DNA from 2 places in the Polaromonas aquatica genome. Region 2 is predicted to be linked to the other one. Evidence: predicted binding sites of a transcription regulator. Region 2 holds the regulator's gene; the other holds the start of a gene.
What was found. Region 2 encodes FNR, which switches genes on or off when oxygen is low (the NO sensors DNR and NnrR bind a similar motif). Its sites were predicted from a motif close to TTGATNNNNATCAA; they were not measured.

Region 1 (4,415 bases), on a different contig from region 2:
GCACAAGGGCTTCAGCCCGCTGTTCAACCCGGCCACGCCGGACGCCGTCAAGACATCCACCATAGAACGGCTGATGTCGCGCCTGAAATGGGTGGACGGCCAGCTGGCCGGCAAAAAGTACCTGATGGGCGACGCCTACAGCGTGGCCGATCCCTACCTCTTCACCGTGACCGGCTGGGCACCGCGCGTGGGCGTGGATATTTCCGGCTTCGCCAACATCGCCGCATTCCGCGAACGCGTGGCAGCACGCCCCGCCGTGCAGGCGGCGATGAAGGAAGAAGGCCTGATTAAATAAACCCACCCCTGTCCAGGCTCACTGCGTGTAGCCTGTTCTCCCCTCAAGGGGGCGGCGCCTGCGGTCTGGCTAAGCCAGTCCCGCGGCCCCTGCTTGCGAAGAGGGCTTGCCACGCATCCGTGGGGGCTGCATTTAGCATGAATGCAGCAACCCGTGTTGCACGCGCCAATTCATGATGGCGCACACTGGAGGCTGTTTAATCCCGGATGCTGACCATGCCCTCCCTGTTCGACACCACCCAGGCCGGCGACCTTGAACTCGCCAACCGCATCGTGATGGCGCCGCTGACGCGCAACCGCTCGCCCAATGCCGTCCCGCCCGACATCGCCGCCACCTATTACAGCCAGCGGGCCAGCGCCGGCCTGCTGATCACCGAAGCCACGGCCATCAGCCACCAGGGCCAGGGTTATGCCGATGTACCCGGCCTCTACGGCACGGAGCAACTGGACGCCTGGAAAAAAGTCACCCATGCGGTACATGAAGCGAACGGCAAGATCGTGGTGCAGCTATGGCACGTGGGCCGCGTCTCGCACCATGAGCTGCAGCCCGGCTACGGCCAGCCGGTGGCGCCATCGGCCATCACCGCCAAAACCAAAACCGTGTTGATCCGGGACGGCGTGCCCGTGTTTGTAGAAACCTCGGAGCCGCGCGCGCTCGCGCTCGAAGAGCTTCCCGGCATCGTGCACACCTACCAGGCGGCGGCGCGCAATGCGGTCGAGACCGCAGGCTTTGACGGCGTGGAGATTCACGGTGCCAACGGCTACCTGCTGGACCAGTTCCTGAAAGACGGCAGCAACAAACGCACAGACGACTACGGCGGCAGCATCAAAAACCGCGCACGCCTGATGCTGGAGGTGACACGCGCCATAACCGACGCCATAGGCGGCGGCCGCACCGGCATTCGCCTGTCGCCGGTCACGCCGGCCAACGACGTCATCGACTCCAACCCGCAGCCGCTGTTTGAGTACGTGGTGCGCCAGCTTGCCCCGCTGAACCTGGCCTACATCCACATCATCGAAGGTGCCACAGGCGGCCCGCGCGAATTGCCGGACCGCCCATTTGACTATGCCGCCCTCAAGGCCGCTTACCGCAGCGCGGGCGGCAAAGGCGCCTGGATGGTCAACAACGGTTACGACAAGTCACTGGCCGAAAAAGCCGTGGCGGACGGCGCGGACCTGGTGGCATTCGGCGTCCCGTTTATCGCCAACCCAGACCTGGTGGAGCGCCTGCGCAGCAATGCGGCGCTCAACAAGCCCGACAAAACCACTTTTTACGGTGGCGGCGCCAGGGGCTACATCGACTATCCCACGCTGGACTGAATCTCGCCCCGGGGCGCCTTTCAGGTGCCTGAAGCCCCCAGCCCTATGGGGGCCGGGGTTTTCATGACGATACGGGTAAACAGGCGGTCATAGGCCGCATCCAGCGGATAACGTCCGGTGAGCGGATCGCGGTTCAGGCCGAAAGCCGCGTCCAGTTCATGCCAGTCGGCGGCGTTCAGTCCCTTTTCGGCCGCAGGCAGGATCACCGACTCTTCCAGCCGCATGTGTTCCAGGTAGTAGGTCACGTACTTGCGGGCCGCCGCCTCGAAAGCGGCCCTGCGCGGCTCCCCCAGCAGTTCCCAGGCAATCAGTTTGTGCTGAAGCTCACGCACCGCCAGCTCGCCGCTCATGTGCTCACGCTCAAGCCGCTCCACCGTTGCCATGGTTTCCGGGGCCGCCCGGACCACCTTGGGAAACAGCAGATCCGACTCCTTGGGATGGTGCTGCCGTTCGGGGAACTCGTCTATATAAAACAGCATGGCGCGCAGCACATCAAAAAAGGTTTCGGCTTCACTGCCAGGGCCCCGGTCCAGCATCATCAGCATGGACCTGAGCATGCTGGACAAGGCTGCGTGTTCGTCGCGGATGATGCGAAGGCTGGCGTGGGACATGGTGCGGCTCTGCAAAAGTTCTGTTGTCGCAGCATCGCACCAAGCCCGCCCGGCAGCCTTGACGCAGATCAAGACACCAGCGCAAATCCTGCCCGGGCGCAGGCTGAGCCACTGCCCCCTAAAACTCCGTGTGCAGGCGCACCGACATGACCTTCACAGGGCCGCGGTCGGCGTTGTAGGCCGGATTGCGTATGTACTGCATGCCGAAGCTGATCGCACTGTTCTTCAGGAAGTCCAGCGCCAGGCTGTAATAACCCTCAAGAATGGTTTCCGGCCGGTAGTTCAGGCGCCCGTCGCCGATAAAAAAGCCGCTGCCGCCCGCCGCCAGGAAGGCCTGGTGCGATGCAGACAGGCCGTTGCGCGCATAGGCCAGCCCCAGCGTGTCCTGCGCGCGGCCCCAGCCCGAACCCTTGACACTCACCCCCATGGACAGCGATTGGTCAATTTCGGCAAAGGCATAGGTTTCCGACTCGCCATCGCTGCGGCCCAGCCGTGCAAACATGCCCACGTTGTCGCCCAGCGACTGCTCCAGGTTGACGCCCCAGCCCTGCTTGACGCGAAGCTTGCGCACAGTGGCAATGTCGGGCACACCGCCTGCCGCATTGGCGATCGCATCGGAAAACCCGCCCATGATGGCGCGGTTGCGGAAATACAGCAGCTTCACCGCGCCCTGCCGCCCGGCCAGGGTGTAGCCTTTTTCCAGCTCGTACTGGTCACCGTAATGCTTCAGCAAGGAACGGTCCAGCGCCAGGCCGTTGGATTCTTTGGGCTGCATGAAACGCCCGAAACGAAAGGCCCAGTCGCCGGTGTAATACTCCAGCGCCGCGCCCATGGAATAACCGCGCGAATCGGCCGCAAAGTCGTACGCGCCATGCGTCAGGAAAGACCAGTTCATGAACTGCGTGCGCGGGTCATTGGCATAGGCGTTGGAATCAAAAATATCGGTGACCGCCAGGTTGCCGGCCGTCAGGACCACACGGTCCTTGCTGCGCCAGCCGGCCAGCTGGTTGGCATCGGAGGCCACGGCCTCGCGCTCGCCGCCCTCCCCCCCCATATTCCAGGTCTGGCGCACAAACAGCCTGGCGCGGTACAGCGTGGGGTTGGGACCCGCAGTTTTCTGCAGTTCACCGTTAGGGAGGCCGCCCAGGCCCGTCAGGTTGGACATGGCCACCCCCTGCACCAGCTCGGGGTTGAAATACAGTTCGGTATCCCGCGCCAGACGCAGGCCCAGGTACGCCGTGGAGGTGAATGAATAACTTTTTTCAGCAAGCGGCGACAGGCTGTTGACACCCGAATAGGCAGCGCCAAAACCGGGTTTGGTCTGCCAGATATAGGTGGCCTGGAATTTGGCGTTCCAGCGTTCCGGTTCAGGCGCGTCCTGCGCTGCGGCTGCAAGGGGCAACAACAGAAAAGGCAGCAGGGCCGAAAGGCAATGGTTCAGGTGGCGCAGCTTCATGATTCAGGGCTCGGGTTCGCTTGGGGCCGGCTCGCACAGGCAAAGCTGTGGAGTTTAGGGCTGCTTTGTGTCAATTTAAAGACAACACCTTAGGATCCGTCCGCAAAGGTCACATTGGCCCGCAGCCCCGGTCCACCATCCGCCGGCTCCAGGCTGAAACGAGCGTCCAGCAATTCGGCATATCGGCTGACAATCGCCAGCCCGAGCCCGGCGCCTTCGCCCAGGCGCTGGCCGGCAGCGCCCAGCGTCCAGCGGCTGCGCAGGCGCTCTGCCTCCGGTGCGCTCAGGCCCGGGCCGTTGTCGGTGACCGACAGCACGGTACGGCCATCGGCACCGCGTGCCACCGTGACCGTGACATGCGGCCGCTCGGCATTTCCGTAACGCAGGGCGTTGTCCAGCAGGTTGCCCAGAATGCCTTCGAGCAGCGCGGCATTGGCCTGTACCGTGACCGGCTCATCCAGCCCCTCTCCGCCCAGGTCCACACCCGCCGCGTCGGCCTTGGGCAAAAACCGCAGCAACACGCTGCGCACCAGTTCATTCAAGGCCACCGGCTCCAGCTGCAAACCGGCGCGCGCCTCATCGGCCAATGCCAGCGCCAGCAGCTGCTCCACCATGTGGCTGGCCCTGGCTTCGGCCCGCGCAATGCCCTGCAGCTGCTCGCGCCAGACCTGCGGGTCGGCATGGGCCAGCGCGTAGTCCGCCTGCGCGCGTATGCCCGCCAGCGGCGTGCGCAA
Region 2 (4,415 bases):
AACCCTGCCCGCGCAGCCGAAGCCACAGCCATGGCCCGGCCATCAGGGAAACACCGCTGCCCAGGGCAAACAGTGCCATGACGGCAGCGCCTTCCTGCATGCTGCTGCCCAGCGCAGCCACCAGCAAGGCCGAGTAGAGCAAACCACAAGGCAGCAAGGACCACAATGCACCCAGCAGGATCGGCGCACCAAGCCCAGCCCTTCCGGTTTGGCCGCCCGCAATGGAACGCACCCGGCCCCAGACCGCGCGCGCAGAATCCTCAAGCCACGCAGGCTGGCGCGCCCGCCAGAGCAGCATCAGCCCCAGCAGGGCCGCAGCCACATGAAAAAGCGTCCAGACGGGCCTGAGGGCCGCGGAATGAATGCTGAGCCAGCCCAGCCCCTGCATTGATGCAGCAGCCAGGCCGCCCAGGGTGGAATACCCCACAACCCTGCCCGCCTGAAAACCCCAGATGGCCAGTGTGCTGGCCCCACCGCCAGCACGTCCCATACCCGCGCAAGCCGCACCGCACATCACCACGCAGTGAGGCCCTCCGGCAAGCCCCATCAGCAAGGCCGTGGCTAGAAGGGTCGCAGACATCAAATGATTTTCGAAAACCTGGCGCGGTTGCGGTCAGCCTGCAAATAGCGGTCAAACACCATGGCGACAGCGCGCACAAAAAACCAGCCCTGGGCACTTACCTCGATACCGGAATCACTCAAACGAACCAGTCCCTGATCGGCAAGCGCTGCGAGCGCCTCCATCTCTGCCGCAAAGTAACTCCGGAAATCAACCAGGTAAGCCAGCTCAATGGACTCAAACTGCAGTTGCCCCTGGCACATCAATGCCATGATGACGGCGCGCCTGAGCAGATCATCGCGCGACAGGGCCAGGCCGCGAACAACCGGCAGGCGCCCCTGATCGAGATGGTCGTAATACTCTTCCAGCGTCTTGGCATTCTGGCTGTAGGTGGCACCAACGCGGCCTATGGCGGAAACGCCCAGCGCAATCAGGTCGCAGTCGGGCTGGGTACTGTAGCCCTGGAAATTTCGGTGCAAGCGGCCCTGCCGTTTGGCAACAGCCAGCGCATCGCCGGGCAAGGCGAAATGATCCATGCCCACATAAACATAGCCGGCAGCGTCAAACGCCGCCAGTGAACGGGAAAACATGGCCATCTTGGCGGAGGCATCGGGCAATTCAGCCGTTGCAATGCGGCGCTGCGGCTTGAAACGTTCCGGCAGGTGCGCATAGGCATAAAGCGCAACCCGGTCAGGCCGCAATGCCGTCACTTGCTCAAGTGTCCGGTCAAATGATTCCGGCGTCTGCATGGGCAGGCCATAAATCAGGTCAACATTGATGGACTCAAAACCTTTCGAACGGGCAGCGTCAACCAGGCCGAACACCTGCTCCGCTGGCTGGACACGGTGCACTGCCCGCTGTACGGCCGGATCAAAATCCTGCACGCCAAAGCTCAGCCGGTTGAACCCCAGTTCGGCCAGCACTGCAAGCCGGGCCTCATCGACGGTTCGCGGATCAATTTCAATCGAATACTCACCACCCGGGGTAAATGAAAAACTGCGGCGCAACAGGGCCATCAATGCCCTGAGCTGCATGTCGTTCAGGAAAGTCGGCGTGCCTCCACCCAGATGCAGCTGGCTCACGACCTGACCAATACCTGCATGGGCCACTTGCAAATCGATTTCGCGGCCCAGGTAACGCAGGTATTCATCGGCCTTGCCGTGATGCCTGGTGATGATCTTGTTGCATGCGCAGTAGTAACACAGGGACTCGCAAAACGGAATGTGGACGTACAGGGACAGCGGCAACGCCATGGCTGCGGCGCCGCCATGGCGTTGCGACAGCGCCTGTGCATAGTCATCCGCAGCAAAGGCCTCGACAAAGCGGTCCGCTGTCGGATAGGAGGTATAACGCGGCCCGTTCAGGTCAAATCTGCGCAGCAGGTCGGGCGAAACAACACTCATGAACTGATTTCCTTGGAAGAATGCACACTGTGCCGCCAAATATCAGCCCTCGCCTTGACCTGTATCAAACCCTCCGCAGTCCCACATCGGCATAATCTGATCTACATCATGGATTCGTTGCGTTCGCGACGGATGCCGCCTCTTTCACGGAAAAACGACCTAAACACCAACCGGACTGTTCACACTGCCCCCAAATGCTCAAAGAAACCATCAAAGTAGCCTGTTCGAGTTGTAATCTGCGCGAACTGTGCATGCCTGTTGGCCTAAACACCCAGGAGCTGATCCGTGTTGACGAACTGGTGGCAACCCGGCGGACCGTCAAGCGCGGCGCGGCACTTTTCCACACGGGGGAAAAATTCACCTCGCTGTATGCCATTCGCAGCGGCTTCTTCAAAACCGGCATCACGACTGAAGACGGACGGGACCAGGTCACCGGCTTTCAGATGGCCGGTGAAATCATCGGCCTGGATGGCATCGTCAACGAGCAGCACACCTGCGATGCCGTGGCGCTTGAAGACGCCGAGGTGTGCGTGATGCCCTTCGACCGCATTGAGGAAATCTCAAGGGAGGTCAATGCCCTCCAGCACCACGTGCACAAGATCATGAGCCGGGAAATCGTGCGGGACCACGGCGTGATGCTGCTGCTCGGGAGCATGCGGGCCGAAGAGCGGCTGGCCGCCTTCCTGCTCAACCTGGTGCAGCGCCTGCAGGCACGTGGTTTTTCGAAATCCGAACTGGTGTTGCGCATGACACGCGAGGAAATCGGCAGCTACCTGGGCATGAAACTCGAAACCGTGAGCCGCACGTTTTCAAAATTTGCCGATGATGGCGTGATTGCGGTAAAGCAGCGCAACATCCACATCCTGGACGCCGATGCGCTAAAGCGCATTGTCAATGTGCCCCAGTGTCATTGATTGATGGCGTCAGGCTCGGCAAGCCATAACACCAGGCCATTGCTGATCACAGCGATAAACCAAAACATAAAAAAAGCCACCGTATAAACGCCCTTGCGGCTTGCCTGCAGCTCAAGGCCTGGCCAATGAATCTCGCCAGGGTCAATCATCGAAAAAACCAGCACTTCAAGCAGGCAGGCCGCCAAAAAGGCCGGCCAGATGATGAGTCCCCAGCGTTTGAGACCCTGGGCTTCAGGCTGGTCATGGTTTTTCATTGCTTTTTCCCCCGGTTGCGCTGTGGTTGCGGCCCGTCTGGGCCGGCTGCATCAGCGGTTTTGCCGCATTCACCTCCCGGCTGATCTCAAGCCCCTCACGGTAAGAGTCCTCTGATACAACGGCGTCCGGCCCCTGCATGATGTAGAACGCAGTGACGATACAGGCCAGCACCGCCGACAGCGGCCCGGCAATCACCATCCAGACATAGGGCTCTTTCCACCATGGGCGGACTTCAGGCGAATGCAGCATGTTTGCACTGTCTCTACTGGCGGGGTTCATGAAAAAGTCCTCCACAAGGATATTAGGAAAACACCTTAACGCGGTACCAGGAAAACCGATTTTTCGACGACTTCATCCTGCGAAGCGCCCTGCTTCGAAATCACAAAGGTAATGGGATGAGAGCCCGCAGCCACGGCATCGGGCGGCACCTGCACCCGCACCGGAACCCAGCGCGCACCGGCGGCGTCGACCACCACCTGCGCGTCGGACACAATCCGGGCTCCCGCCATCCCCTCCACCTTGAGCACATACTGCTGATCATGCTCGGTTGCATTCATGATCTGCAGGCCGTAAACATTTTCAATCTGACCCTGGCCCACCTGGCGGGCCATCGCGCCACGGTCGCGCACCACGTCCACCTTGAACGAAGGCCGAACCAGCAAGGCCCACAGCATCCCCGTACCGATGGCCACCAGCACCGCCGTGTACACAAGAACCCGGGGCCGCCGCACCCGGCGAAACATCGCGGAACGGGACAGTTTCTGGTCCATGCCGTTCTGTGTGCTGTAGCGGATCAGCCCGCGCGGGTAGTTCATTTTTTCCATGACACTGTCGCACACGTCGATGCAGGCCGAGCAGCTGATGCATTCATATTGCAGGCCATCACGAATGTCTATGCCCGTGGGGCAAACCTGCACGCACAGGCCGCAGTCAATGCAGTCTCCCAGACCTTTGGCGCGGTACTGGGCCAGTGCTTCGCTGCGCCGACGTGAGCCCCGGTGCTCGCCCCGCGCGCCGTCGTAGGTAACGATCAGCGTGTCGCGGTCAAACATCGCGCTCTGGAAGCGGGCATAAGGGCACATGTATTTGCACACCTGCTCGCGCATCCAGCCGGCATTGCCATAAGTCGCAAAGCCGTAGAAAAGCACCCAGAACAATTCCCACGGCCCCAGAGCCCAGCTTCCAACCGCGCCCAGCAGCTCGCGAATCGGCGTGAAATAACCGACAAACGTAAAGCCCGTCCACAAGCCAATCGTTATCCAGACCGCATGCTTGGCAGTCTTG

Region 1: the regulator FNR is predicted to act here: its motif matches at 2,284-2,297, upstream of ACFQND_RS11230 (hemerythrin domain-containing protein).

The regions. Positions count from the first base shown of each region.
Region 1 covers NZ_JBHSRS010000018.1:585,217-589,631, reverse strand. The annotation lists gene gstA (glutathione transferase GstA) at 1-295, shown strand, start outside; gene ACFQND_RS11235 (alkene reductase) at 511-1,614, shown strand; gene ACFQND_RS11230 (hemerythrin domain-containing protein) at 1,635-2,225, opposite strand; gene ACFQND_RS11225 (carbohydrate porin) at 2,344-3,681, opposite strand; gene ACFQND_RS11220 (sensor histidine kinase) at 3,771-4,415, opposite strand, start outside.
Region 2 covers NZ_JBHSRS010000013.1:17,137-21,551, reverse strand. The annotation lists gene ACFQND_RS04240 (sulfite exporter TauE/SafE family protein) at 1-580, opposite strand, end outside; gene hemN (oxygen-independent coproporphyrinogen III oxidase) at 580-1,962, opposite strand; gene fnr (fumarate/nitrate reduction transcriptional regulator Fnr) at 2,157-2,876, shown strand; gene ACFQND_RS04225 (hypothetical protein) at 2,870-3,130, opposite strand; gene ACFQND_RS04220 (FixH family protein) at 3,117-3,410, opposite strand; gene ccoG (cytochrome c oxidase accessory protein CcoG) at 3,446-4,415, opposite strand, start outside.